One region of the Nocardiopsis sp. CNS-639 genome, then DNA from elsewhere that is predicted to be linked to it. Evidence: riboswitches for the same ligand, from Rfam matches in the RefSeq annotation. Region 1 holds a riboswitch; each other region holds the start of a gene.
The links. Region 1 has a riboswitch for thiamine pyrophosphate ahead of thiO (glycine oxidase ThiO). Riboswitches for the same ligand answer to the same signal wherever they lie in the genome.
Positions count from the first base shown of each region.

Region 2: linked by a shared signal. The riboswitch ahead of thiD (bifunctional hydroxymethylpyrimidine kinase/phosphomethylpyrimidine kinase) and the one ahead of thiO (glycine oxidase ThiO) in region 1 are both predicted to bind thiamine pyrophosphate.
Region 3: linked by a shared signal. The riboswitch ahead of G011_RS0112165 (ECF transporter S component) and the one ahead of thiO (glycine oxidase ThiO) in region 1 are both predicted to bind thiamine pyrophosphate.

Region 1 covers NZ_KB906874.1:78,867-88,236, reverse strand. The annotation lists gene thiI (tRNA uracil 4-sulfurtransferase ThiI) at 1-154, opposite strand, end outside; gene G011_RS0124575 (6-phosphofructokinase) at 461-1,486, opposite strand; gene G011_RS0124570 (response regulator transcription factor) at 1,659-2,315, opposite strand; gene pknB (Stk1 family PASTA domain-containing Ser/Thr kinase) at 2,519-4,546, opposite strand; gene G011_RS0124560 (thiazole synthase) at 4,981-5,739, opposite strand; gene thiS (sulfur carrier protein ThiS) at 5,742-5,948, opposite strand; gene thiO (glycine oxidase ThiO) at 5,954-7,150, opposite strand; TPP riboswitch at 7,119-7,230, opposite strand; gene G011_RS0124545 (Rv2175c family DNA-binding protein) at 7,313-7,666, shown strand; gene thiE (thiamine phosphate synthase) at 7,746-8,417, shown strand; gene G011_RS0124535 (zinc-binding dehydrogenase) at 8,414-9,370, opposite strand, start outside.
Region 2 covers NZ_KB906854.1:239,496-248,865, reverse strand. The annotation lists gene rocD (ornithine--oxo-acid transaminase) at 1-101, opposite strand, end outside; gene G011_RS0100985 (acyl-CoA synthetase) at 464-2,137, shown strand; gene G011_RS0100980 (DUF368 domain-containing protein) at 2,626-3,555, shown strand; gene G011_RS0100975 (DedA family protein) at 3,575-4,270, shown strand; TPP riboswitch at 4,415-4,513, shown strand; gene thiD (bifunctional hydroxymethylpyrimidine kinase/phosphomethylpyrimidine kinase) at 4,501-5,304, shown strand; gene xerC (tyrosine recombinase XerC) at 5,344-6,558, opposite strand; gene G011_RS0100960 (AlpA family transcriptional regulator) at 6,568-6,744, opposite strand; gene G011_RS0100955 (replication initiator) at 6,741-8,150, opposite strand; gene G011_RS0100950 (hypothetical protein) at 8,237-8,416, opposite strand; gene G011_RS0100945 (DUF3307 domain-containing protein) at 8,574-8,984, opposite strand.
Region 3 covers NZ_KB906859.1:238,063-247,432, forward strand. The annotation lists gene G011_RS0112160 (transglycosylase domain-containing protein) at 583-3,279, shown strand; TPP riboswitch at 3,342-3,449, shown strand; gene G011_RS0112165 (ECF transporter S component) at 3,558-4,175, shown strand; gene G011_RS0112170 (ABC transporter ATP-binding protein) at 4,178-5,809, shown strand; gene G011_RS0112175 (energy-coupling factor transporter transmembrane protein EcfT) at 6,075-6,851, shown strand; gene G011_RS0112180 (enoyl-CoA hydratase/isomerase family protein) at 6,909-7,697, shown strand; gene G011_RS29760 (protein kinase domain-containing protein) at 8,106-9,370, shown strand, end outside.

The sequences.
Region 1 (9,370 bases):
GGATGTTGTTGTGCAGCCGCCGCTCGAACAGCTTGCGGTTGGAGCCCTTGAGGACGATCTCGCCGAGCTTCATGAGCACGCAGAGCTCGCCGAGCCCGGCGTCGGACCCGGCCAGGGCTGCGGGGAGCGGCGCGGACTCAAGCGACGCGGACATGGTGCTACCTCCGGTGGATACCTTCGTGTCCCGGTGTGAGGTGGGAGTGGCGGTGACGGGGCCGGGAGCGTCCATCGCCATCCTCCAGTATCGAACATCCCGTCCACCGCTCCGTCCGTTTTCGGACGGGACGGGAGGGAGGCGGCGGGCACACGGGAACGACCGGGACGCGGCGCGCCCCCTCCCTGGGAGCTGGGAGGGGGCGCGGACCGTTCCGGAGGGGGCCGGCGCGCGTGGCCGGCGGCCGGTCCTTCCGGGGGAGCCCCGGGACAATCCGGTTCCCGGGCTCCGGGTCGCGGGGCGTGCCTAGCCGAAGAAGACCTCGGCCTCCTCGTAGCGCGAGGAGGGCACCGTCTTGAGGGTGTCGGTGGCCTCGGCCAGGTCCACGCGGACGATGTCCGTGCCCTGGAGGCCGACCATCTTGCCGAAGGCCTTGTCGTGCACGGCCTCGATGGCGTTCACGCCCAGACGGGTGGCCAGCACGCGGTCGAACGCGGTGGGCGTGCCGCCGCGCTGCACGTGGCCCAGGACCACCGAGCGGGCCTCCTTGCCGGTGCGCTGCTCGATCTCGTCGGCCAGCCGCTGGCCGATGCCGCCCAGGCGCACGTGGCCGAAGGAGTCGGTCTCCCCGGTGGCCAGCTCCATCTGGCCCTCCTTGGGGTGCGCGCCCTCGGCGACCACGATGATCGGCGCGTACTGGGTCTCGAAACGGCTCTCGACGTGCTTGACGACCTCGTCGATGTCGAAGGGCCGCTCGGGGATGAGGATGACGTTGGCGCCCGCGGCCATGCCCGAGTGCAGCGCGATCCATCCGGCGTGGCGGCCCATGACCTCCACCACCAGCGCGCGGTGGTGCGACTCGGCGGTGGTGTGCAGGCGGTCGATCGCCTCCATCGCGATGTTCACGGCCGTGTCGAAACCGAAGGTGTAGTCGGTCGCGTTGAGGTCGTTGTCGATGGTCTTGGGCACGCCGACCACGTTGACGCCGCGGTCGTGCAGCTGGCGGGCCACGCCGAGGGTGTCCTCGCCGCCGATGGCGACCAGGGCGTCGACGCCCAGCCCGGCCATGTTGTCCTTGACCCGTTCGACACCGCCCTCGATCTTCATGAGGTTGGTGCGCGAGGAGCCCAGGATCGTGCCGCCCCGGGGCAGGATGCCGCGCACGGCGGTCACGTCCAGCGGCATGGTGTCGCCCTCCAGCGGGCCGCGCCAGCCGTCCCGGAAGCCGATGAACTCGTAGCCGTAGTCCTTGATGCCCTTGCGGACCACTGCGCGGATGACCGCGTTCAGACCAGGGCAGTCCCCACCGCCGGTCAGCACCCCGACTCGCATACGGATTCTCCTCGACGTTGTGTGTTTTACGACGCATGGCGCCATATGGTCTAGACCATAGTGGGAGCGGTGATCCGGGGCCAACCCGGGGAGGAGAATACGCGGTGAACGCGCCCGGCGCGTACGGGGCAGAGGGCGCGGACCGCGCGAAGCGGACGCGCGGGAGGGCGCGTCAGTCGTCCAGGCCCCGGTCGATGGCGTAGCGCACCAGCTCCACCCTGTTGTGCAGGTGCAGCTTGGTGAGGGTGTTCTGCACGTGGTTCTGCACGGTGCGGTGGGAGATGCCCAGCCGCTGCGCGATCTGCTTGTAGGCCAGTCCCTTGGCGACCAGGCGCAGCACCTCGGTCTCGCGGGGGGTCAGCTCGGGCGCCTCCGGCTCCCGGGAGCGGTCCGCCGACGAGAGCCTGCGGTACTCGCCCAGCACCAGCCCGGCCAGGCCCGGGGTGTACACGGCCTCGCCCGCGTGCACCCGGCGCACCGCGTCCAGCAGTTCCTCCCGCCCCGCCGACTTGACCAGGTAGCCGGTGGCCCCGGCCTTCACCGCGGCCAGGACGTCGTCGCTGGCGCCGCTCGCCGACAGCACCAGCACCCGCGGCGGCGGGGACAGCGCCACCAGGCCCGCGGTCAGCTCGACCCCGCTCATGTCGGGCAGGTGCAGGTCCACGACGGCCAGGGTGGGACGCGCGGCCGGGGCGATGCGCAGCGCCTTGGCGCCGTCGCCCGCGGTGCCCACGACCTCGATACCGGCCTCGCCGAGGTCGCGCGCGACCGCGTCGCGCCACATGGGGTGGTCGTCCACCACCAGTACCCGGATCGCCTCGCTCGCCATGCGGGTGACCCTATCCCGGGCGGGCGGCACCCACGACACGGGCCGACGACCGGGGCGGTGGAGCGGGCGGGGGCCGCGCCGGGGGACGGCGTCCACGGCGGCCGGCCGTGCCCCCCCGCGCCGGGTCGGCCGCACACGGCGAGGGGGCGGGACCGATCCGGTCCCGCCCCCCGCTTCCGACTCAGGCCACGTGCCCGGGCCGGTCAGTCGTCATCGTCGTCGCCGTTGCCGTTGCCGAAGTCGCCCAGGTCGATGCCGCCCGGAGTCGCGGTGATCGTGATCTCCGTGTCCTCGGGCGCCCTGCCGGTGTGCGACTGGTGCGCCACCTCGCGGCCGCCGAAGACGCGCTCGACCTTGACCTTGAAACCGGCCTCCTCCAGCGCCTCACGCGCGTCGTTGACCCGCATGCCGACCACGTCGGGGATGTCCACGCCGGGCGGACCGGTGGAGACGGTCAGGGTGACGGTGCCGCCGGAGCCGATGCTGGAGCCGCTGTCGGGGCTCTGCTGGATGACCTTGCCCTCCTCGACGTCCGCGCTCTCCTCCTCGACCACCTCGACGGACAGGCCCTCGCCCTCCAGCATCTGGCGGGCGGTGTCCAGGTCCTCGCCGACCACCGCGGGCACCGGGATGCCCCGGCTGACGGTGAGGGTGACCGGCTCCTCCCGGTCGGCCTCCGCGCCCGCCTCGGGGGAGGTGGAGACCACCGCGCCGGGCTCGACCTCGGTGGAGCTCACGTCCTCCTGGACGATGTTGTCCGGGGCGAAGCCCAGGTCCTCCAGCTCCTTGAGCGCGTTGGCGGCGTCCATCTCGACCAGGTCGGGCATCTCCACCGTCTGCGGGCCCTTGGACAGGTACACGGTGACCACGTCGTCGGGGGACAGGCGGGCGCCCACCTCGGGGTCGGTCTCGCCGACCGTGCCCGGCTCGGCGTCGCTGTAGACGGACTCGGAGGACAGGTCGTAGCGCAGGCCCTCGTCGCGGATGATCTGGCTCGCGGCCTCGGGGTCGCGGCCCACCACGTCGGGGACGTTCTCGTACTGGCCGACCAGGAACCACCAGCCCGCGCCGAGCAGGACGAGCGCCAGGACCGCCGCGCCGATCCCGATCAGCAGGTTGCGGCGGCGCCGGTCGTCGGGGCCGTCCCGGTAGTCGTCGTACCCGTCGTCGCCGTACCCGTCCTTGTCGCGGTCGTAGTCGTCGTAGCGGCCGTCGTCGAGACCGGCGGAGGCCATGTCCACGACCATGGTCGCGTTCTCGGTGCCGGGACCGGCGCCCCCGGCGATGAGCTGGGGCGCGGTCACCGAGGCCGTGGTCGCCGCCGCCGGGGCGACGGGCGTCAGCGGGGCCTGGTCGGCGGCGGAGGCGGGGGGAGTCGCGGGCAGGCCGTTGAGCACCGCCAGGACCTTGGCCAGGTACTGGCCCGCGTTGCTGGGACGGTACCTGGGGTCGCGCTCGGTGGCCTTGGTGACCAGCGCGTCGACCTCCGCGGGCAGGCCGGGCAGGAAGTGCGAGGGGCGCGGGACATCCTCGTTGACGTGCTGGTAGGCGATCGCGATGGGCGTCTCGCCGGTGTGCGGCTGGCTGCCGGTGAGCAGCTCGTAGAGCATGATGCCCGCCGCGTACACGTCGCTGCGGGCGTCGGCGACGCCCTTCTCGATCTGCTCGGGGGCCAGGTAGGCCGCCGTGCCCATGAGGGTGCCCGTGCGGGTCAGCCCCTGGTTGGACTGCTCCACGGCGCGCGCCAGGCCGAAGTCGGCGACCTTGACCCGGCCGTCCTCGGTGATGAGGACGTTCTCGGGCTTGACGTCGCGGTGCACCATGCCCGCCTGGTGGGCGGCGCCGAGCGCGGCCAGCACCGGGGCCATGGCGTTCAGGGCGTCGTGGGCGCCGAGCCTGCCCCGGGACTTGAGCAGGTCGCGCAGGGTGCGTCCGGGTACGTACTCCATGGCCAGGAACACGTGCCCCTGGTCCTCACCCTGGTCGAAGACCTGCACGACGTTGGGGTGGGAGAGCTTGGCGACGGAGTGCGCCTCGTTGATGAAGCGCTGCACGAAGGTCGGGTCCTGGGCCAGCGAAGGGTGCATCACCTTCAGGGCCAGCCGTCGGTCCAACCTCAGGTCGTGGGCGACGTAGACGGTCGCCATCCCGCCTCCGGCGATCCTGGACTCCACGAAGTAACGTCGGTCCAAGGTGGCGCCTACGAGCGGGTCGGAAGTCGTCATGTCCACGGCGGAGTAGTGTCCTTGCTGCGGGGAGCGCGGGCTGTCGCGGCCGGTGGCGCGTACCCGACACCGGGTGTCGAACCGACACGATAGCGGAAGCCCACGCCAGGTCTGCCCCGCGGTTCGCGGTCGCGCCGTCCCGTTCGGGTGCCGGTGGGGCCGGTGGGACATCCGGGGAGGCCTGCTCGGTCTCCCCGGAGGACGGGTCCCGGCCCCGGCCGGGGCTCCCCCGGTCCCGGTGGTGTGTGCTCCGCCGGTCGTCGGGTCGCCCCGTCCCCGGTGAGGCCCGCTCCGTGGGCGGTGGGGACGCTCGCGCCTGGGTGGTCGTGGTGTGCGGGATGCGCCCTTGCCGGACCGCACACTCGTTCCACGGTAGAGGACGCCGCCAAACTCCCCAGGTGGGACGCACCGGTCGGGGGCGGGACGCGGGGCCGGGTGGCCTAACTCACGGAAGGCGAGGAGGCCTGGGCGTAGCGCCGCACGGGGATGCGGCCCGCCAGGCGCGCGCCGCGGCCCGCGCGTACGGCGTCGCGCATCGCGGCGGCCATGCGCACCGGGTCCTGGGCGCGGGTCACGGCCGTGGCCAGCAGGACCGCGTCGCACCCCAGCTCCATGGCCAGGGCGGCGTCGCTGGCGGTGCCGATCCCCGCATCCACGATGACGGGCACGCCGGCCTGCTCGACGATCAGCTCCAGGTTGTGCGGGTTGCGGATGCCCAGCCCCGAGCCGATCGGGGCGGCCAGGGGCATCACCGCGGCGCAGCCCACCTGCTCCAGGCGCCGGGCCAGCACGGGGTCGTCGTTGGTGTAGGGCAGCACGGTGAAGCCCTCGTCCACCAGCTGTTCGGCGGCCTCCAGCAGCTCGACGGGGTCGGGCAGCAGCGTGTGCTCGTCCGCCACCACCTCCAGCTTGACCCAGTCGGTCTCCAGCGCCTCGCGGCCCAGGCGGGCGGTGCGCACCGCGTCCACGGCGGTGAAGCATCCGGCGGTGTTGGGCAGCGCCCGGATCTTGTTGCGGGTCAGGACGTCCCACACCGACCCCCGGGTGCCGGGGGAGACCCGGCGCATCGCCACGGTGGTCAGCTCGGTTCCGGAGGCGATCAGGGCCTCCTCCAGGACCTCCAGGGAGGGGGCTCCGCCAGTTCCGGTGATCAGCCGGGACCCGAAGGAGGTTCCCGCGATCACGAGGTCGTCGTTCATGCTCAGCCTCCCTGCACCGCGGTGAGGACGTCCACGCGGTCGCCCTGGTTGAGCGGGCTCGCGGCCCACGCGGTCCGGCGCACCACCTCGTCGTTGACGGCCACGGCGACACCGCCGGGGGCCTCGGCGCCGGTCAGGTCGCGCACGACCGCTTCCACGGTCGTGTCGTCGGCGAACTCGCGGCGGTCGCCGTTGATGATCAGTTCCACTGCTACTACCTACTTGCGCGTCGTGCCGTGAAACGGCGGGCGTACTCGGGCAGGTCTCCGTCGGTCAGGGCCCGGGCCATGGCCTCCCCGGTCACCGGGGTCAGCAGGACCCCGTGCCGGAAGTGGCCGGCGGCCAGGTGCAGTCCCGGGACCCGGGTGGGCCCCAGGAGGGGTTCGTTGTCGGGGGAGCCGGGGCGCAGCCCGACGCAGGTCTCGGTGACCTCCAGCTCGCTCACCCCGGGGACGAGTTCGCGCGCGTCCCGCAGCACCTGCCAGAGCCCCCCGACGGTGAGCGAGGTGTCGTGGCCCAGCTCCTCCTGGGTGGCGCCGATGACGACCTCGCCGTCGGCGCGCGGCACCAGGTAGGTCGGGAAGCCCCGGACCAGGCCGCGGACGGTCCGGCTGACGAGCGGCGGCCCGCCCTCGGGCACCCGGGCGCGCAGCAGCTGTCCCTTGACCGGGCGCAGCGGCGGGACGACGGGTTCGGGGACCACGACGCCGTCGCCCCAGCAGCCCGCGGCCAGCACCACCTGGTGCGCGGGCAGGGTCCGCCCCGCCTCGGCCTCCCCGGCCAGGAGCACGCCCAGCCGGGCGCCCCCGGGACCGGGGGAGAGGACCTCCCCGACCCGCCCGCGGACCTCGGTGACGCCCGCGCGTGCGCCCGCGGCGGTCAGGGCGCGCAGCAGCCGCCGCGGGTCCACGGAGTGGTCGTCGGGGGCCAGGACGCCGCCGCGCACGGACGGGGCGAGCATGGGCTCCAGACGGCGGCACTCGCGGCCGGTGAGGCGCTCGGCGGCGATGCCCAGCCTCCGCTGGAGCGCGTGCAGTTCGGTGAGGACGGCCAGGTCGTCGCGGTCGAAGGCGACCAGCAGCGTGCCGGTGGCGCGGTGTCCCACGTCCAGACCGCTGGCCTCCTCCAGTTCGGCGACGAAGTCCGCGTACATGCGGGCCGAGCGGATGCCCAGCTCCATGAGGGGCTCCTCGCCGAACGCCGCCTCGGTGGCGGGGGTCAGCATGCCCGCGGCCACGGTGGAGGCGGCGCGGGCGGGGTCGGACTCGACCAGGGTGACGCTCAGTCCGCGTTGGGCGGCGCGCCAGGCGGTGACCCGGCCGACGAGGCCGCCGCCGACCACGACGACGCGGTCGCGGTGGGAATCGTTGGAGGTGCGCACGGCTGTGGCTTCCACTCCCTTCGCCGGCATGATCCGGATCAGGTTCGTGCGGTCGGAGGCTCACAGCCTCCCTCTCAGCCGGGTCCCACCCGGCTCCCGCGGGATGTAGGGGTCTGTCCCCATTCTAGGACCCGTGGCCGACGCGCGCCGTGCCGGGGGGAAGGAGGTGCGCGGATGTGGCAGATTGGTGGTGTGACACAACGCGACATCGACACGCTCATCGGCGACTGGCTGACCCTCAAGGAGGCCGCCGCTCCGCTTGGCGTGAGCCCGAACCGGATCAAGACGCTGATCCGCGAGAACCGCATGATGGGTGTGGTCCGCGACGGCGAACTCTCCATTCCCGCCGCCTTCATCGACGGCGACGACCTGGTCAAGGGTCTGCCGGGGACGCTGCTGCTGCTCACCGACGCGGGCTTCTCCTCCGAGGAGGCCCTGCGCTGGCTGTTCACCCCCGACGACTCCCTGCCGGGCACGCCGATCCAGGCCATGCGCGAGAACCGGGGCACCGAGGTGCGCCGCCGGGCCCAGAGCCTGGCCTTCTAGTCCGCGGGGAAGGGGGAGGGGCGCGCCGCCGCGTCCCTCCCCCTTGGGTCCGAACGCGCCAGGGCCTAGGGTGGACCGTGTGAGGACCAGCCACGGAACCAGCCTGCGCAAGCGCCTGGACGCATCGCTTCTGTACCTGTGCACCGACGCCCGGACCGGTCGGGGCGACCTGGCCGAGTTCGCCGACGCGGCCCTGGCCGGGGGAGTGGACATCATCCAGCTCCGGGACAAGGGCCTGGAGGCACGCGAGGAGATCGCGGCCCTGGAGGTGATGAAGGAGGCGTGCGAGCGGTACGGCGCCCTGCTCGCGGTCAACGACCGCGCCGACATCGCCCGCGCCGTGCGCGCCGACGTCCTCCACCTGGGCCAGCGGGACCTGCCCGTGCCCATGGCCCGCGACATCATCGGCGCCGACCCCGTGATCGGCCGCTCCAACAACGACGTCGCCGCCGCGGCCGCCTCCGCCGAGGAGCCCGGCAGCGACTACTTCTGCGTCGGACCGACCTGGGCGACCCCCACCAAGCCGGGCCGTCCGGCCGCCGGGCTGGAGCTGGTGGAGGAGGCGGCCGCGCTGGGCACCGACCGCCCCTGGTTCGCCATCGGCGGGATCGACGCCGACAACATCGACCGCGTGCTGGACGCCGGGGCCCGCCGGGTCGTGGTCGTGCGCGCGATCACGGAGGCGGAGGACCCCCGGGCCGCCGCCGCCGCTCTGCGCCAGCGCCTGGCGGCCCGCGCCGCCCGGTCCTAGGGGACCAGCAGGGCCTTGCCGGGAACCGCGCGCCTCTCTAATGCGGCGTGCGCCTCGGCGGCCCGCTCCAGCGGCAGGGCCAGCCCCACGTGCGGGGTGATCCTGCCCATGCGGGCCATCTCCAGCACCATCCGCAGGGCGTCCTGCCGGTCGCCGTCGGCCTGCTTGAGGTCGAACAGGCCCAGGACCTCGATCCCGCGGCGCCCGGCTTCCTCCGTGTCCACCTCCGTGAAGCTCCCGCCCGCGGAGCCGTAGCCGACGAACCGGCCGCCGTCGGCCAGGGTCCCGAAGGCCTCCGCGCCCAGCGCGCCCCCGGCGCCGTCCAGGACCACGTCAATCCCGGTGCCGCCGGTCAGCGCGCGCACCCGCTCCGGCCAGCCCGGCTCGGAGTAGTCCACGGTCTCCTGCGCGCCCAGTTCGCGGACCAGGGCCAGCTTGGCCCAGCCCCTGGCCGCGCCGATGACCCGGGCCCCGGCCGTGCGGGCCAGCTGGACGGCCAGGGTGCCCGCCCCTCCGGCGGCCGCGGCGACCAGGACCGTGGTGCTGGGTGTGAAGCCCGCCGCCCGCTCCAGCGCCAGCGCGGTCGGCCCGTCGTGCAGCAGGGCCAGCGCCGCCCGGGGGTCCACCTCCTCGGGCACCCTGACCAGTGCCGACTGCGGGACCACGGCCCGTTCGGCGTAGCCGTCCACGGGCAGGGTGGGTCTTTCCGGCGTCCCGTCCGTGTGCCCGGTGTCGGCGACCACCGTGGCCCCCTCCCAGCCCGGGTCCACGCCCGGGCCGATCCGGACCACCCGCCCGGCCACGCCCGCGCCGGGGACGTAGGGGGGAGTCACGGGGAAGTAGTCCAGCCCCCAGCCGCGGCGGACCAGGGTGTCCAGGTACATCACGTTCGCCGCGGCGACCTCCACCAGCGCCTGACCCGGTCCCACCTCGGGCTCGGGCACGTCCCGGAC
Region 2 (9,370 bases), on a different contig from region 1:
GACCGCGCGCGTGCGAGCGCGATGTGGTCCGCGCCGGAGAGTGCCTCTCCACCGGGGTTCCCGGCGGAGTCCCGCTGTCCCAGATTCTGGGTGTTGCCCATCTAGCCGCTCCGATCACCATTGACCGATGTCAGACAGTTGATACCCACCGTCGGGCCGGATCGCGCCCCTTCGGCGGGAGGTCCCCAAGAGTTGAGCAGATGATCCGGTGAGCCCACAAGGGGTGGGGGAGATCACAGCCGGGGGGCGATGCCCGAAAACCCGGCCGGGAAACGCCGCGCACACCCTCTGAGCGGGGTCGTCACATCCATGGTGACCTGCGATAACGCCCCTGGTGACGCGCTCCACAGCCCCGACGGCGGTCGGGCCCTCCCCCGAGGGGTACGGTCGCACCAACAGCCACTCAGCCGCCGCGAGCCCCGAGCCGTGGACGGCCCCGTCGACCGTGCCCGGGAGGTCAGGCGTGCCCACCTCCGCGTCCCCGGACGCCCCCTTCTCCCTCTCCCACCTGTTCGCGGCGGTCGCCGAGGCCGTGCCCGACCGGACCGCCCTGGTCGCCGGTCCCCGGCGGCTCACCTACCGCGCCCTGCACGAGCGCTCGCTGCGGCTGGCCCGCCACCTGGTCGGCGCGGGCGTGCGCCCCGGCGAGCACGTCGCCGTGCTGGCGTTCAACCGCGCCGAGTGGATGGAGTCCTTCCTGGGAGTCCTGCGCGCGGGAGCGGTCCCGGTCAACGTCAACTACCGCTACGTCGCGGGCGAGCTGCGCCACGTCCTGGCCGACTCGCACGCGGTCGCGCTGATCGCGGAGGACTCGCTGGCCGGGGCGGTGGCCACGGTCCGCTCCGACCTGCCCCGGCTGCGCCACGTCCTGCTCGTCGCGGACGGATCCGCGCGCGGGACGCGGGGCCGCGACTACGAGGAGGCGCTGGCCTCGGCGCCCGACGACGCGGCCCTGCCCCCGACCAGCGGCGAGGACCACTACCTGCTCTACACCGGCGGCACGACGGGCTACCCCAAGGGCGTGCTGTGGCGGCAGGCGGACATCTTCCGCGCGGCCCTGGAGCGCCGCGCTCCGGGCACGCCCAGCGCCCGGACCCCGCAGGAGGTGGCCGAGCGCGCCGCGCGCTGCTTCGAGCAGCGCATGCTGGTCCTCGGCCCGCTCATGCACGCGGCCGGACAGTGGAACGCGCTGAGCATGCTGCTGTGCGGCAAGCGGGTGGTGCTGTCCACCGACCGCAGCTTCCGTCCGGACCGGGTGCTGGAGACGGCGCACCGGGAGGGCGTGCACGTGCTCCAACTGGTGGGCGACGCCATGGCCCGCCCGCTGGCCCGCCACCTGCTCACCGAACCGGGGCTGTGCCCTGATCTGGCCTCGATCCGCTCCGGCGGCACCCCGCTCACCCCGGCGGTGCGCGCGCTGTGGCACGCCTGGCGCGAGGACGTGTCCCTCTCCGACGCCTACGGGGGCTCGGAGACGGGCGTGTGCGGGTCGGCGACCGGCGGCGAACCGGCCGGTCCGGCGGAGGCCCCGTCCGGGGCCGCCCCCTCGGGCAGCCGCAGCTTCACCATGGGCGGCAGCATCGCGGTGCTGGACGCGTCCCTGCGCCCGCTGCCCCCGGGTTCGCGGGAGGTGGGGCGGATCGCGCGCACCGGACGGATCCCGCTGGGCTACTACAACGACCCCCTGGCGACCGCGCGCACCTTCCCCACCGACGCCGAGGGGCGCCGGTGGGCGCTGTCGGGCGACTTCGGGACCTGGGACGCCGACGGCTCGATCGCGCTGCTGGGACGCGGAAGCGCGGTGATCAACACCGCCGGGGAGAAGGTCTACCCCGAGGAGGTGGAGGCCGCGCTCAAGGCGCACCCCTCGGTGGAGGACGCCATCGTGGTGCCCTCGCCCGACGAGTACCTCGGGCAGCGGGTGACCGCGCTGGTCTCGCTGGCCCCGAACGCCCGTCTGGAGGAGGCCGAGCTGCGCGCGTACTGCCGTGTGCGGCTGGCGGGGTTCAAGGTGCCGCGCACCGTGCACTTCGTGGACCGGGTGCGGCGTACGGCGGTCGGCAAGCAGGACTACCGGTGGGCGGCGTCGGTCACCGGGGCCGGTGCGCCCGCTCCGGCCGTCCCGACCCTTCCCTGAGCCCGGTCCGGGCCCCAGGACCCCTGCCGGGCTCCGCGACGGGCCCGGGGCCGGACTCCGGAACGGGAGCCGGACCGTGCCGGAGACGGCGCTCGCGGCCGGGCACCCGGCCTCCTCGGCGGTCTGCTGCGGAACTCCGCACCGGGGCGGTACCGGACCCTTCATTTCGGGCACAGGGTCAATATGGACTTACCCAGCCGAAACAGGGGTTTCGCAGGCCGTCGGCCGCTCTGGACCCCCTCCGCCACCGCTAGACTGGCGTCGCCTGGTCCAAGGCCCCACGGTTTCCCCTCCCCCGCTCCGACCGGTTCGCACACTCCCGGCCGGGGCCGACCGGTCCACCCCGCCTCCGGTCGAGGCCGTGGACCGCGAGGACCACCTTTGACCCACCCCTCCACCCGTGCACACGGTGCGCGTGCGGTGACACCACTAGGACGGAGGACGGCGCGCTTCCCCGGGCCCCGCCCGAAGCGCTCCCAAGAACCCAGATGCCCAACTCAGTAGGCAGCTACATCTTCAACGCGGTGCGCGGCGGCGCCGTGGGCGCCTCGGAGGCCCTTCCCGGTATCAGCGGCGGCACGGTCGCCCTCATCGTCGGTCTCTACGACAAGCTCATCGGCGGCGCCGGCCACATGGTCAGCGGTGTCAAGCGCTACGTCACCGACGTCCCGCGCGGACGCGGGAGGGAGCGCGCCCAGGAGCAGTTCCGCCAGGTGGACTGGAGCGTGCTGGTCCCCGCGTTCGTCGGCATGGTGGCCTTCCTCGGTATGGCGGCCGTGGTCCTCGCCCCGCTGGTCGAGTCGTACACCCAGTACGCGTACGCGCTGTTCTTCGGCCTGGTCCTGGCCTGCCTGTGGATTCCCTACACCGGCGCGGGCCACAGGTGGCGGGCCTGGCACTACCTCGTCGCCCTGGTCTTCGCTGCGGGCGCGTTCTTCCTCACCGGCCTGCCCGGCGCCAACCTGCCCACCCACCCGGTCGTCGTCTTCCTCGCCGCGGCGGTGGCCGTCTGCGCCCTGGTGCTGCCAGGGCTGTCCGGATCCTTCATCCTGCTCACGCTGGGTCTGTACGAACCCACGATCAGCGCGGTCGGGGACATGGACATCGCCTACCTCTCGGTGTTCGCGCTCGGCATGCTCACGGGCCTGTCGCTGTTCGTGAAGCTGCTCCAGCACCTGCTGATGAACTTCCACCACATGACCCTGGTAGTCCTCACCGGCCTCATGGCCGGTTCGCTGCGCGCCCTGTGGCCCTGGCAGGACGAGGACCGCACGTTCCTGGCCCCCACCGACGTCCCGGTGACAGTCGGCCTGATGGCGGTCGGCTTCGCGATCGTGGCGGCGGCCATCGTCTGGGAGCGCCGCAAGCGCCTCCGGATGGAGGAAGCCGTACTCCACCAGACCCCCACCCACGTCTGAGAACGGGAACGACAACCGCATGACAACGAATCTGCTGATGACCGCGGCCTCGACGACGGACGTCGACGTCGCCCACGAGTACGAGGGGTTCATCGGGTGGGTCCTGAGCCTGATGACGACCCTGGGCGAACCCGGTGTCGGCGTGGCGCTGTTCATCGAGACCTTCTTCCCGCCGATGCCCAGTGAGGCGGTCCTGCCCGGCGCCGGGTTCCTCGCCTACGCCGGGCACATGAACGTGTGGCTCGCCATCCTGTGGGCGACGATCGGCTGCCTGGTCGGCGCGTGGGGCTTCTACGCGATCGGCGCGCTCCTGGGCCGCGAGCGCACGGCCTGGCTGGTCGAGAAGACCCCGCTGCTGGAGATCGAGGACTTCTACAAGGCCGAGCGCTTCTTCGCCCGCTTCGGCGGCGTCGCCGTCCTGCTGGGCCGGTGCGTGCCCCTGGTCCGCAGCTTCATCTCGGTGCCCGCCGGGATCGAGCGGATGCCCCTGTTCAAGTTCTCGCTGTACACGGTCATCGGCTCCGCGGTGTGGAACACGATCTGGATCGGCCTCGGCTACGTCTTCGGCCCGGCCATCGAGCCCATCCTCGCCCAGTGGAGCGGCGTGATCAGCAACATCGTGGTCGTGATCATCGGCCTGCTGGTGCTGTGGTTCATCCTGGCCCGCGTCTACAAGCGGACCAAGGCCCGCCGGACCGAGGGCACCTCCGCCTGAGGCGCCTTCCCCCGGGGCTCCGCCCCCCGTGAAACCCCTCCAGGGGTCCGCCCGCATCCCCGGGCGGACCCCTTCGCGCTTGTGTGGGTATCCTGCCCGGAACGCACCGACAACCACATAACGGCCGGGGCCGCCGACGCGGCCCCGCCAGGCGCGGGGTGCCGGGACACGTTCCCGGCTGAGAGCACACCCGTCGAACCTGCCCTAGTTAGCACTAGCGAAGGAACGCCATGAGCGCGTACAACATCGTGTCCATCGCCGGCAGCGACCCCAGCGGGGGCGCGGGCGTCCAGGCCGACCTCAAGGCCTTCTCCGCGCACGGGACCTTCGGGATGACGGTGATCGCCGCGCTGACCGCCCAGTCCACGCTCGGCGTCACCGGGGTCCACCCGATCCCGGCGCACTTCGTCGCCCACCAGATGGACACCCTCTTCGCCGACGCCGTCGTGCACGCGGTCAAGGTGGGCATGCTGGGCACCTCGGAGGTCACCGAGGCCGTGGCCGAGGCGATCGACCGCCACTCGCTGCCGAACGTGGTGGTGGACCCGGTGATGGTCGCCAAGAGCGGGGACCGGCTGCTGGAGGCCTCGGCCGTCGACGCGCTGCGCACCAAGCTCCTGCCCCGGGCGGACCTGGTCACCCCGAACCTGCCCGAGGCCGCGGACCTGCTGGAGGAGCCCGAGGCGACCGACCTGGCGTCGATGCGCGCCCAGGCCTGGCGGCTGCTGGAGCTCGGCCCGCGCCGGGCCCTGCTCAAGGGCGGCCACCTGCCCGGCGGGGAGAGCGTCGACGTCCTGGTCGCCCGGGACGCCGACCCGGTCGAGTTCCGCGCCCCGAGGGTGGCCACCCGCAACACGCACGGCACCGGGTGCACGCTGTCCTCCTCGATCGCGGCCCTGCTGCCGCAGCGGCCGGACGTGGCCGCCGCGGTGGGCGACGCCAAGGACTACCTGACCGAGGCCATCCGGCGCGCCGACGAGATCGACGCGGGCGGCGGGCAGGGCCCGGTGCACCACTTCCACGCCTGGTGGTAGCAGCGGCGTCACCGGACCCGTTGACCTGCGGTGCCGTGATCAGTCGGAGTCGTCGGCGCACACAGGGCGCACACTGTGGAGATCCCCGAGCCCGCTGGCGACCGCTTCGCGGGTCCGGTCCTCACTGTCAGGCCACAGCCCGGCGTAGACGTCCAGCGTGATGGCGGCCGAACTGTGGCCCATGCGCGTCTGCACGGTCTTGACCGACTCGCCGTAGCGGATCAGCAGGGAGGCGTAGAAGCGCCGTACCGAGTGCAACCCGGAGCGCTTCGGCATTCCCGCTTTGGCCATCGCCGGGGTGAGGACCCTGTTCCACTCCCAGCGGCGGACGGGGCCACCATTCGGCAGTGCGAAGAGCAGGTGTGCTGTCCGCCGCCGCGGCTTGTGGGGGTCGGTCCGATCCTCGATCTCTACCGGCCCGGCCGGGAAGGAGTCGAGATGGACGAGCATCATGTCCGCGGTTTCCCGCGTCAGCGGGATGTCCCGGTAGCTGGCCGGGCTCTTCGGCTGCGCTAGGTAGGCGACGTTGTCCACCGGGGTGACCAGTTGCTGTTCCACGCGCAGCACCAGGCGCTCGACGTCCAGGTGGTGAAGCTCCAGCCCGAAGAGTTCCCCTTGCCGGAGGCCGCTGCCAGCGGCCAGGAGCACGACGGCCTTGAACCGTTCGGGAACGCCTTCCACGACCTCACGCAGGGTCTCCATCGGCATGACGGGCTCAGTCACCTTTCGTTTCTCGGGGAGCCGGATTCCCCGGCAGGGCGTCTTCGCGAGGAGGTCATCACGCACGGCGGCCTCGAAGACCTGACGGAGAGTGGCATAGATGCTCTCCACACTGGCCGGTGCCAGGGACTTGCCGAGACGCGTCACCCAGCGCTGCACGTGGGAGGGGAGGACGCTGGACAAGGCACGGTTGCCGAACTCGGGATAGACGTGGTTCTCCAGTTCTCCGATGATCCGGGAGGCTGTCAGCGGCCGGTGCAAGGCGTCCTTCCGCCATTGTTCGGCGAACTGGCGGAAGGTGACCTTGCCCGCCGCAGGGTCCACATAGGTCCCTCGTAGAAGCTCCCCTTCCACCCTCTTCAGATGGCGTTCGGCTTCGGGCTTGGTCCTGAACTTCGGGGACTTCTGCTGTCCGTTGCTGTCGCGGTAGCGGGCGGCCCAGCGCTTGCCTCGGCCGTAGGCGGCGGACTTCTCGCGTCGAAGCGAGCCGTCCGGGAGCTTGACTGTCTTGTGCCAGGTGTCGACTACAGACATCGGTGCGCCTCAGTCCTGTTCCAGGACCCAGGCGCGGACCTCGGTCGGTTCGTAGCGGACGTGGCGGCCGACCCGGTGGGACGGGGGGCCGGTGCGCAGGTACCGCCACTGGTAGAGGGTCTTGGCCGGGACGCCGAGGTAAGCCGCGGTTTCGTCCAGGGTCCACAGCCGCTCAAGGGTCTTCACCGGTCCACCTCCGCGTCTTCGGCGGAGCGGCCCATCCCTGCGACCAAGGACGCCAGCGCCCACTCTCCCGGGGTGAGGCCCTGCCCGAGGTAGTGCCAGTTGCCCAGGGTCAGCGTGGAGCCCTCTTCGTCCTGGACCACGAGCGAGGTGAAGGTCTCGGCATCCCAGGGGCGCCCGGCCGCGTAGTCGGCCCGCACCTGACGCAGCTTGCCCAGGGTGGTGGAGTAGCGGCGCGACTTGGTGGAGAAGTGGCCCCGGAAGCCGAGCATGTGCGCCCACTGGCGCAGCTTGAGGTCTTCGAGCTGGGGGTACAGGCGGGTGTTGCCCAGACGCCAGCAGGTGTAGATGAGCTTGCCCGCGTGCGCGCGCACCTGGGTCATGTCCACGTGGTCGATGTCGTGGATACGCCGGTCCAGGGTGCCGGTGTCCTCAGCGGCCTTGGTGGCGTACTTGGCGATGTACCCGGCCACGGCCGTGTCCGTCAGCGCCTGGTCGGGGCCGAAGTCCTCGATGGGGCGCACGTCCACCTGCTCACCCCACGCCAGGGTCCAGGTGCGGCCGTTGATCTCGGGGGAGGTGAGCGAGACCGTGCGGGCGGCCGAGTCCACGGCCGCGGTGAGCATGTCCATGCTGGCCCACACCGGAGGCGGCGGCCAGCCGGTGGGGTCTTTGGTGTAGCCGTCCAGCCGGATCACGGCGTGAAAGTGCACCGCGCCCCGGGACTGGAACTCGGCGACCTTGGCGTAGGAGATGCGCACCCGCTTGGCGAAGGCCGTACGCGAGAGCCCGGCAGCCGAGGCGAGGTGGTTGCGCAGGTACAGGGTGAAGCGCCGCCACAGCTCCCCGGTGTGGGCGTGCCAGAGCACGTGACCGATGTAGTCGTAGCGGGTCGGGTCCAGGGGTTGGCCGATGCGGGGGTCGTCAGCGCGGTGGTGCTTGAAGCAGGTCGCGCCGGTACGGCGGGGGTGGCACACCCGGGTACGGCCGTCCTTGCCGGGGCCGCGGTGGACCGCGCCGAAGGAGGGAGCGGTCAGGGTGACGAAGGCCCGGGGGTGCACGCCGACCGAGGTCGGCACGCCCTTGTCCCCACCGACGATTCCGGCCTTGACCAGGTGGTAGGTGTCGGCCCGGTACTCCTCCGAGCAGGAGGGGCAGCGCGAGGCCCGCCGGTTCTTGCACCGCACCAGCAGTTCGTTGGCTGGTTCGTTGCTGGTCGAGTAGCGCGAGAGCAGTTCCCCGGTGGAGGCGTCCACACGGGTGGTCTCACCGGTCAGGCGCACGGGGCAGGCGCAGCCGCGCAGGGCACGGGCGCGGGTGATCCACCGGTCGAGGTGGTTCTCGTCCAGGGCGGTGATGCGGGCCAGGGCGGGGCCCAGGAGTCCGCCGACGTGTTCGGGTTCGGGCATGGCGAAGAGGCCTTTCGTGGATAGGTGAGGCCCCGGCGCGGCTGGTGTTGTGGAAGCAGGGCCGTCGCCGGGGCCAGGAGAAGGGGTTACAGGCGTGCGGGTGTGATGTCGAGGTAGAGCCGCACGCGGGGGTTGGACCGGTTCGGGTAGGGGCCCGAGCGCCGGGTGATACTCACCCCGGGCAGGGCCGCGATCTGGTCTGCGAACGCCGCGACCTCGCAGGCGTCCCCGTCCAGACGGACCCCGATCATGCGTGCGCGGGTCATGAGCGGCACCCCCACTTCTTCAGGGTGCGGCGCTCGTCCAGGAAGGCATTGGTGGACTGCGCCGGTACCCAGGTGTTCGAGCAGTCCCCGCACGAGGAGCCAAGGTATTCACCGCGGCTGTGGTCCTTGACGTTGCTGCTCTGGCAGCGCGGGCACGTCACCGGGCGTCCTGGGGTCCGCTGGTGGCGATGAGCGCGGAGGCGAACAGGGCCGCGTGGTGCATGGCCTGGTCCACGTGCGGAGCGCCCCCGGCCTCGTAGAAGCCCCTGGAGCCGGTACGGGTCATCCACCAGCGCACCGGCCAACGGCGGTCGATCACCGAGTGCGTCACCCAGGACACCGCGACTCCCGCGGCGAGCCGGGCCGGGGAGAGCCGCAGCCCCAAGGCGCGGGAAGTGAGGCCGATGGCGGCGAGCTGGGCCAGGTGGTAGCTGGCCACGTGCGCCTGGTTCGCGGTCCAGGACTCCATCTTGTGCTGGGCCTGGTGGTCGTTCTGGAGCAGGTAGTCACCCACGTGGTGCGCGGCCGTCATCGCGGCGAACACGGCGGGGAAGGCGTGAGATGTCATAGGCTGATCGAGCCCCTTTCGTTCCTTGCATTCGCGTGTTGGGTTCGTTGGGTAGGTGAACCGGGGTGCGGCGGGTGTGTGGAAGCAGCGCCGCACCCCGGACTTGTGCGATCTAGGACCGGTTCGGGCAGCTGTAGCAGCGCTCAGGAACGGTGCCGAGCGGACCGCTGTAGCTGACCGACGAACCGCAGTGGCGGCAGGTCTCGGTGCGCCTCATCGGGTCGGCCTCCCCACGGTCAGCTTGTCGGTGTCGCCCTTGGTCGGCTTCTCCCAGCAGTTCACGGTGATCTCCTTCGTTCGGTCTCGCGTGTTGGGTTGGTTGGTCAGGTGAAGCAGGTGGCGGGTCGGCGGGTGTGTGGAAGCAGGCCGCCCACCAGGTCAGGTCG
Region 3 (9,370 bases), on a different contig from region 1:
ATCGTCTGCCCTCTTGTGGTGTTTGGCGGAGTGCCAGGGCCGGATAATTTCTGTGATCCTTGTCACACCAGGTGTGTGTGCTAAGAGCCGGTGTTTGTCGGGTTTCTGCTGAGTAAACCTCTCAAGGCGGTCATAAGGACGCAGCAGATTCAGGTGTCTCTGTGGTTGTTTTCCGATGCATTCTGTGGAAATGACGGAAAACTGATCGGTCATGTTGGGCGGTGTGCTGCGGTGGGTAGGGATGACCGAATGCGCGCGCGAGCTGTATGGCCGTATTCCGGACATCCGCGCGTGGCCGAATGGTCGCCTAAGGAACTTTTTCCCCGGATTCGGTCACCCGTGGCCCGGGTGGTCTCCTCGGTGCTCGCTCCCCCTCCCGGGTCCGGGTGTGTGACGCGCCTGTTTCGTGGTGATTGACGAAATATGTTCGTTCTGCGGTGCTTTGCTTGGCATTGAGGAAGTTTTTCGCTGACGCGCCCGTTAACCCGGCCTGCCCTTTGCGTCCGCCCTGAGACCGTGGTCGATGGAGTTGCCTGCCCGCGCGTCCCGCGGGCGGGGCGGCACACGGCCGTAGGGGGCGACGTGACGGAGTCCAACCAGCGCCCGCCGCGTGGGCGGCGGCACGAGGCCCCGCGCCGGAACTGGCGCGGGGCCCTCTCCCGTGCGGTACCGGCCGCCGCGGGTCCGCGTGTGCGGCGGTGGGCCGAGGCCCTGCGCCGGAAGGTGTCGGAGCCGACCCCGGCGGGGGACCGCCGGGAGACGGTCCAGCGCCTGGCCGGAACCGGCGCGGTCGCCGGGCTGCTCACGGCGGCGCTGGTCATGCCCTGGGTCGGCGGCCTCGGCCTGGTGGCCAGGGACTCCGCGGCGGCCTTCATGGCCCTGCCCAGCGACCTGGCCGTGCCGCACCCCGCCGAGCGCGTGCTGCTGACCGACGTCGACGGGGAACCGATCGCCGAGGTCGCCGAGCGCGAGCGCGACGTGGTGCCGCTGGACGAGATCAGCCCCTGGGTGCCCGCCGCCCTCATGGCGATCGAGGACGACCGCTTCTACGAGCACGCCGGACTGGACCTGCGCGGCACGCTGCGCGCCGCCGTCCGCACCGTCCTGGGCAACACCCAGGGCGGGTCCACCATCACCCAGCAGTACGTGAAGAACCTCCTCATGGAACAGGCCGACACCGAGGAGGAGCTGGCGAGCGCCAACGCGCGCACCCTGACCCGCAAGGTGCTGGAGCTGCGCTACGCCGTCGAGCTGGAGGAGAAGCTCACCAAGGACGAGATCATGGAGGGCTACCTCAACCTCGCCTACTTCGGCCAGAACGCGTACGGCATCGAGGTAGCCGCCGAGCGCTACTTCTCCGTCCCGGCCTCCGAGCTCGACCCCGCTCAGGCCGCCACGATCGTGGCACTGGTGCGCGCGCCCTCGTACTACGACCCGCTCACCAACCCCGAGGCCTCCGTCGAGCGCCGCAACCTGGTGCTGGACCGGATGGCCGCCACCGGACACCTGGAGAGCGCGCAGGCGCGGGAGTACAAGAGCCGGGGCCTGGAGGTGGACGAGACCCCGCGAGCGGGCAGCTGCTTCAGCAGCGAGCAGCCCTTCTTCTGCGACTACGTCATGCGGTGGCTGGGCGGCTCCGACGCGCTCGCCGGGACCCAGGAGGAGCGCGACCGGATACTGGAGCGGGGCGGCATCACCGTGCGCACCACCCTGGACCTGGACATGCAGGAGGCCGCCGAGCAGGCGATCGAGCGCTACGTCCCCGCTGGCGACTCCCACAAGTTCGCCGCCGAGGTCCTCGTGGAGCCCGGTACCGGCCGGGTGCGGGTGATGGCCCAGAACATGCGCTACGGCTTCGACGACGAGCCGGGCACCACCTCGATCAACCTGTCCGTGGACCACGAGGACGGCGGGTCGCTGGGCTACCAGGCGGGTTCGACGTTCAAGCCGTTCACCCTGGCCGCCGCCCTGGACGCCGGGCTCAAGTACGACACCAGCTTCTCCTCGCCCGAGTCCACGACGGTGAGCGGCCTGGAGAACTGCGAGGGCGGCAGGATGGCGCCCTGGGACGTGCGCAACGCCGGGGAGAGCGACGGCGGCAGGCACAACATGATCAGCGGGACGAAGGGCTCGGTGAACACCTACTTCGCCCAGCTCCAGGAGCGCGTCGGCCTGTGCGAGACGGCGGAGATGGCCCAGAGCCTGGGCATCCACCGCGCGGACGGCGAGGACCTGCAGGTGTGGAGCTCCTTCACCCTGGGCGACCAGGAGGTCTCCCCGCTCACCATGGCCAGCGCCTACGCCGTCTTCGCCTCCCGGGGCACCTACTGCGAGCCGGTCCCCGTGGCCTCGGTCCTCTTCGAGGGCGAGGACGGCGAGGAGGTCGAGATGGGCACCGAGTGCGAGGAGGGCGCGCTGGACACCGAGGTCGCCGACGGCGTCAACCACCTGCTCCAGCAGACCTTCGAGGGCGGTACCGCCAACGGCCTGGAGATCGGACGCCCGGTGGCGGGCAAGACCGGCACCACCGACAGCGCGGCCTACGCGTGGTTCGCGGGCTACACCCCGAACCTGGCCGGGACCGTGGTGGTCGGCGACATCCGGGGCGGGGAGCAGCACACGCTCCAGGGCGTGACCATCGGCGACCGCTACTACGGCATCGTCTACGGGGCCACGCTGCCCGGCCCGATCTGGCAGGCCACCATGCGCGAGGCCGTGGCGGACCTGCCGAAGGAGGAGTTCGCCCCCTCGCCGAAGGTCTACGGCAAGGCCTCGGACAAGCCGTCGGGCGGCGGTGGCGACAACGGTGACAGTGACGACAGCGACACCGGTGGAGACGATGGAGGCACGGCTGGCGGTGACGGTGGCGTCGCGGCCGGTGGTGGTGGCGGAGGCGCTGGCGGTGGCGGCGGCGCCGGGGGTGACGATGGCTCGACCGGTGGCGGTGGCACCGGTGACGGCGGTGGGGGAGCCACCGGTGGTGGTGGCGGGGGTTCGACCGGCGGCGGTGGCGGTACCGGAGGCGGCGGGGGCTCGACCGGCGGCGGTGGAGGCACCGGTGACGGCGACGGCGGGGGTTCAACCGGTGGCGGCGGCGGTACCGGTGGAGGCGGCGGCGGTGGAGACGGCAGCGGTACCGGCGGAGGCGGCGGCGGTACCGGCGGAGGCGGCGGCGGTACCGGTGGCGGCGAGTCCCCGGGCGGGGACGGCGGCGCGCCCTGGGGCGGCGCGACCCCGGGACCGCAGGTGCCCGAGGGCGGCGCCAGTCCCGGGGGCTGAGGCCCCGACGTGCGCTGACGCGACCCGGGAACACCCCGGCGTTCCCCCTTGTTCATAATGGACGAAACCGACAGGGGAGCGCGCGAGCGCTGAGAGTGCGGCACCAGGCCGCAGACCCTTACACACCTGATCTGGGTCATGCCAGCGAAGGAAGTCGTAGGAACCGTCACCGGTGGCGTGCTCCCGCGCACCGGGGACGTCCCGGCGCGCACGGAACGCGTTCCGGCGCCGCTCTCGGCCGCACGGGCCCCTCGCATCCCCCGGCGAAGGGACACCATATGAAGAGGAACACCACCCCCCAGGGCGTCGGCTTCCGGCGCGACCTCCTCGGCCGACTGCGGAGCTGGCGCACCGTCGACATCGTCGTGGCCTCCGTGATCGGCGTCGCGGTCGGCGTGGTCTTCTGGCTCTGGAACATCGTCTGGTCGGTCACGACCCCGCTGTTCGTCGGCTTCCCGCCCGCGCAGGCCGTCGTCTACGGCATGTGGCTGATCTCCGGCGTACTGGGCGGCCTGATCATCCGCAAGCCCGGTGCGGCCCTGCTCACCGCCATCGCCGCCGCCTCGGTCTCGGCGCTCCTGGGCACCCAGTGGGGGATCATGGTCATCCTCGACGGCGCCCTCCAGGGCATCCTGCCCGAACTCGTCTTCCTCGCCTTCGGCTACCGCCGCTGGGGCATGGGCGTGGCCGTCCTCGCGGCGGCGGTCGCGGGCGTCTCCCCCGCCATCCGCGACAACCTCGCCTACAACGTGACCTGGCCGCTGTCCTACCAGGTCACCTACGGCGTCATCGTGGTGGTCAGCGCCGCCCTCATCGCGGGCGTGGGCTCCCGCCTGCTCACCACCGCCCTGGCCCGCTCCGGGGCGCTGGCCCCCTTCCCGTCCGCGAGGGGCTGACCGTGGCCTCCGTGAACGGGCGCCGGACGGCGGCAGGGGGCCCCGGCGCGCGCGTGGAGCTCTCCGGCTGGGGCTGGCGGCACTCGGGCCGCGGGTCCCACGCGCTGCGCGGCGTGGACCTGGTGATCGAGCCGGGCGAGCGCGTGCTGCTGCTGGGCGCCTCCGGCGCGGGCAAGTCCACCCTGCTGCACTCACTGGCCGGTCTGACCGGTGAGGACGCCGCCATCAGCGGCGACCACGAGGGCACCCTGCTCCTGGACGGCGAGCCCGCCGACCGGAGCCGGGGCTCGGTCGGCCTGGTCAGCCAGGACCCCGAGACGCAGCTGGTGATGGCGCGCGCGGGCGACGACGTCGCCTTCGGCCCGGAGAACCTGGGCGTGGCCCCCGACCTCATCTGGCCCCGGGTCCACGAGGCACTGGAGGCCGTGGGCTTCCCGTACGGACCGCGCCACCCCACCGGGGCGCTGTCGGGCGGTGAGAAGCAGCGCCTGGTGATCGCCGGGGCCCTGGCGATGCGCCCCCGCCTGCTGCTGCTGGACGAGCCTACCGCCAACCTCGACCCCGCCGGGGCCGCGCTGGTGCGCGGCGTGCTGGCCCGCCTGCTCGCCGAGACCGAGGCGACCCTGGTGCTGGTCGAGCACCGCGTGGCCGACGTCGTGGACCTGGTGGACCGGGTCGTGGTCGTGGCGCCCGGCGGCGGGGTCGTCGCCGACGGGCCGCCGGGAACGGTGTTCGCCGAGCACGGGCGCTCGCTGGCCGCGCAGGGCGTGTGGGTACCCGGGCACGAGCCCGCGCCCGTCCTCGAGCCCGCGCCGGGCGGGGAGCCCCTGCTGGAGGCCGTGGGCGTCACGGCGCGCACCCCGAGCCAGCTCGGCGTGCGCGCGGCGCCCCGGCGCACGGTGTTCGAGGGGGTGGACGCCACCGTCCGAGCCGGAACCGCGACCGCCCTGACCGGCCCCAACGGCGCGGGCAAGTCCACGCTGCTGACCCTGCTCGCCGGACTGTCCAGGCCCCACCGGGGGGCGGTGCTGCCGCGCGGGCCGCTGGCCGGGGCCGACCCGCGCCCGCTCGTGCGCTGGCCCGCCCGCAGGCTGGCCCGGCACGTGGGCACGGTCTTCCAGCACGCCGAGGACCAGTTCGTCACCGCCACCGTGCGCGACGAGCTGCGCTTCGCCCCGCTGCGCGCCGGGATGGGCGAGGCCGAGACCGAGGCCTGGGTGGGCGAGCTGATGGAGCGCCTGCGCCTGTCCGCGCTGGCCGACGTGCACCCCTACACGCTCTCGGGCGGGGAGAAGCGGCGGCTTTCGGTGGCCACGGCGCTCAGCTCGGGCCCCGCGCACGCGCCCGACGCGCTCGTCCTCGACGAGCCCACCTTCGGCCAGGACACCCGGACCTGGACCGAACTCGTGGAGCTGCTCGCCACCCTGCGGTCCGCGGGCCGCGCGGTGGTCATGGCCACCCACGACGACCTGCTGTTGCGCAGTCTGGCCGACGCGCGGGTGCGCGTGGCCGGGGGCCGGGCCGTCCAGGAGGCCGCCGCACCGGACGCGGGCGCCGGGGCGGAGCCGCCCGGCCCGCCGGAGCCGACCGGGCCCGCGGGGCACGCGGCGGCGGGAAGGGGGAGCCGTGGCTGACCGGAGGCTGTCGGACACATCCGGGAAGGGGACCCGTACGCCGGACGGGATCCGGGAGACGGACGAGGTCCGTCGTGCACCGGGCGAGGTTCGTGCACCGGAGGGGGTGCGAGAACAGGACGAGGTCGGCGCCTCGGCCGGGGTCCGGGGATCTGGCGGGGTTCGTGTGTCGGAGGCGATCCGGGAAGCGGATGAGGTCCGTGTGCTGGAAGGGGTTCGAGAACAGGGCGAGGCCGGTGTCCCGGCTGGGGCCCGGGGGACTGGCGTGGCCAGCGCCCCGGCAGGGGACGCGCTCACCCTGGAGGCCCCCGAGGACGGCGGGGCGCGCTTCTGGCTGGTCGGGCTCAACCCGGCGGCCAAACTGCTCGCCGCCCTGCTGCTGGGCGTGGGACTGGTCCCGGCCGTGGACGCCGTCACCGGCGGAACCGTGCTGGCGGGCGTCCTGCTGCTCCTGCCGTTCAGCGGGATCGACCGGCGCACCCTGCTCGTCCTGGGCGGGCCCTTCCTGCTCATGGGACTCTCCAGCGGACTGGTCAACTACCTGTACGGGGAGCACGGCGCGGAGGGCGCGCTGGGCGCCGCGGTGCGCCTGCTGGCCATCGCCCTGCCCGGACTGCTCGCCGCCGTGAGCAGCGACCCCACGGAGACCGCCGACGGCCTGGTGCAGCGGCTCCGGGTCCCCGAGCGGCCCGCCATGGGCGTGCTGGCGGCGCTGCGGCTCGTCCCGCTGCTCGCCGACCAGTGGCGCACGATCACGCTGGCGCGGAGGGCGCGCGGCCTGGAGGCCGGGCGCAACCCGGTCAGGGCGGTCACGCTGTTCTTCGGCCGCCTGTTCGCCCTGCTGGTGCGCTCCATCCGCACCGGGACGCTGCTGGCCGCGGCGATGGACGCGCGCGCCTTCGGGACCGGGCCGCGCACCCGAGCCCGGGAGAGCCGCTGGCGGACCGCGGACACGCTGCTGCTGGCGGGGGCCGCCCTGCTCCTGGCGGCGGCCTACACCCTGTCCGCTCGGCTGGGCACCCTGGTGCTGCTCTTCTCCTGAACCGGGTGGTAAGCAGTTCGGAGACAGTGACGTCCGAGTAGTGAGGGGCAGTGGACCGTGGGCGAGTTCGTGCGTGTGGAGACCGATCCGGACCACCCGGCCGTGGCCGTGATCCGGCTGGACAGGCCGAAGGTGAACGCGCTCAACGCCGCGCTCACCGCGGAGATCGCCGAGGCCGCGACCCGGGTCGCCAAGGACCCGGACGTGCGCGCCGTGGTCGTCTACGGCGGCGAGCGGGTGTTCGTCGCGGGCGCCGACATCAAGGAGATGGCCGACCTCACCGCCGCGCGGATGCTGGGCTACGCGCGCGACCTCCAAAGCGCCCTGAACCTGGTGGCCCGCATCCCCAAGCCGGTCGTGGCGGCGGTCACCGGGTACGCGCTCGGCGGCGGCCTGGAGCTGGCCCTGGCCGCGGACTTCCGCGTGGCGGGGGCCGGGGCCAGGCTGGGCGTGCCCGAGATCCAGCTCGGCGTCATCCCCGGCGCGGGCGGGACCCAGCGCCTGCCCCGCCTGATCGGTCCCTCCCGGGCCAAGGAGATGATCTTCAGCGGCCGCCACGTGAAGGCGGACGAGGCCCGGGAGATCGGTCTGGTGGACCAGGTCGTCCCGGACGAGGAGGTCTACCGGGCCGCCGTGGCGCTGGTCGCCCGGTACGCCGAGGGACCGGCCGTCGCGCTGGCCGCGGCCAAGGAGGCGGTGGACCGGGGCCTGGAGACGGACCTGGACACCGGTCTGGAGATCGAGCGCCTGCACTTCGCGGGTCTGTTCTCGACCGAGGACCAGAAGGACGGCATGCGCAGCTTCGTCGAGCAGGGACCCGGCAAGGCCGTTTTCAAGGGGCGCTGAGGAGGCGCCGCGCAGAGCTGATCGGGCACCGGAACAGCAGGTCGGGGCGGCGGCACGCGGTGCCGTGCCGTCCGCTCCGCCGCCGTTTCGGTGGATTCGAGAACTTTTCGCCCCGCTCGTTGGATCGAACGGTGTCACGGGGGGTTCGGCCGAACGTCCGCATCCGGCCGGTCCGGACGGGAGGGAGGGAACCGCCCACGCCAGTTTTCCGTCATACTCGTGAGGGTCGCCCCCGGACGGACGCGCCGCCTGAACCCCGGACGCCCGGCGGTGCGGAAGCGACCACACGGGCCCGAGACGGGACGAACAAGCCAATGGTGACCCATCCCCCGGCCGTTAAGCTGGACGCGGTGGTATGTGGTCTTTTGAGGGGATGAGTTCTCGATGGCAATGTCGGCAGGTTTCCCCATGGGTGAGGAGCTGCCGGAGCGCATCGGCCACTACGTCATCCGCCGCCGCATCGGGCAGGGCGGCATGGGCGTGGTGTACCAGGCCGAGGACCCCCGGACCGAGCAGTTCGTCGCGGTGAAGGTCCTCAAGCCGGAGGTCGCGGGCGACCAGATCGCCCGGGCCCGCCTCGCCCGCGAGGTCGAGACCATGCGCCGCGTGCACAGCCCCAACGTGGCCGAGGTCATCGAAGCCGACACCCAGGCCGAGCTGCCGTGGGTGGTCACCGAGCACATCCCCGGCCCGACCCTGGACGCCACGGTCACCAACCACGGCCCGCTGCGCGGCCGGGCCCTGACCCGCTTCGTCACCGGCATGGCCCGCGCGATCCGCGACATCCACGCGGTGGACGTGATCCACCGCGACCTCAAGCCCGGCAACGTGATCATCTCCAACGGCGAGCCGATCGTCATCGACTTCGGCATCGCGCACGCGGTGGACGGCGCCAAGCTGACCCAGACCGGCACGTTCGTGGGCACGCCCAGCTACCTGTCCCCGGAGGTCATCGAGGGCACCGACCTGGGTCCGGCCACCGACATCCACGCCTGGGGCGGCACCGTCGCCTTCGCCTCCACCGGCCGCCCGCCCTACGGCGCGGGCACCTTCGAGGTCATCTTCTTCCGCATCCTCAACGGCGAGATCGACATGGACGGGATGCACGAGGCGCTGCGGCCGCTGGTCAACCGCGCCGTCTCCCGCGACATGCGCAGCCGCCCCACGGCGGAGGAACTGCTGGAGGAGGCCAGCCGCCTCAACCTCGACCTGCCCTGGACCGAGGACGCGGGAGGCCGTCCCAGCGGGCTCACCGGCAGCCACACCGTGTACCACCCGACCACGGCCGGGGGCACGGGGGAGGAGCCGGGCAGCGGCGGTCCGGGCGGCGCCGCCGCTGCGGGCGCGGCCGGAGCCGCGCTCGGCGGTGCGGCGGGCTACCTGGCCGGTCGCGCGGCCCAGGGAGACCAGGGCTGGGGTCCCCCGCACACGGGCGGCGGCCCCGCCTCCAGCGCCTGGTCCCCGTCCGGGGACCCCGCGCGCCCGGCCTCCGCCGCGCACTCCGGCGGTCTGCTCGACGACCCCGGGTCCACCGACGACCTCTCGGGCGCGGCGAACGGCCGCCGCGCCGGCGACCCGGAGTCCACCGACGACCTCTCGGGCGCCCGGCGCGGCTGGGGCGACGAGGACGACGGGCTCCCGGGCACCGAGCGCATCGCCCCGCGCGACGCCGA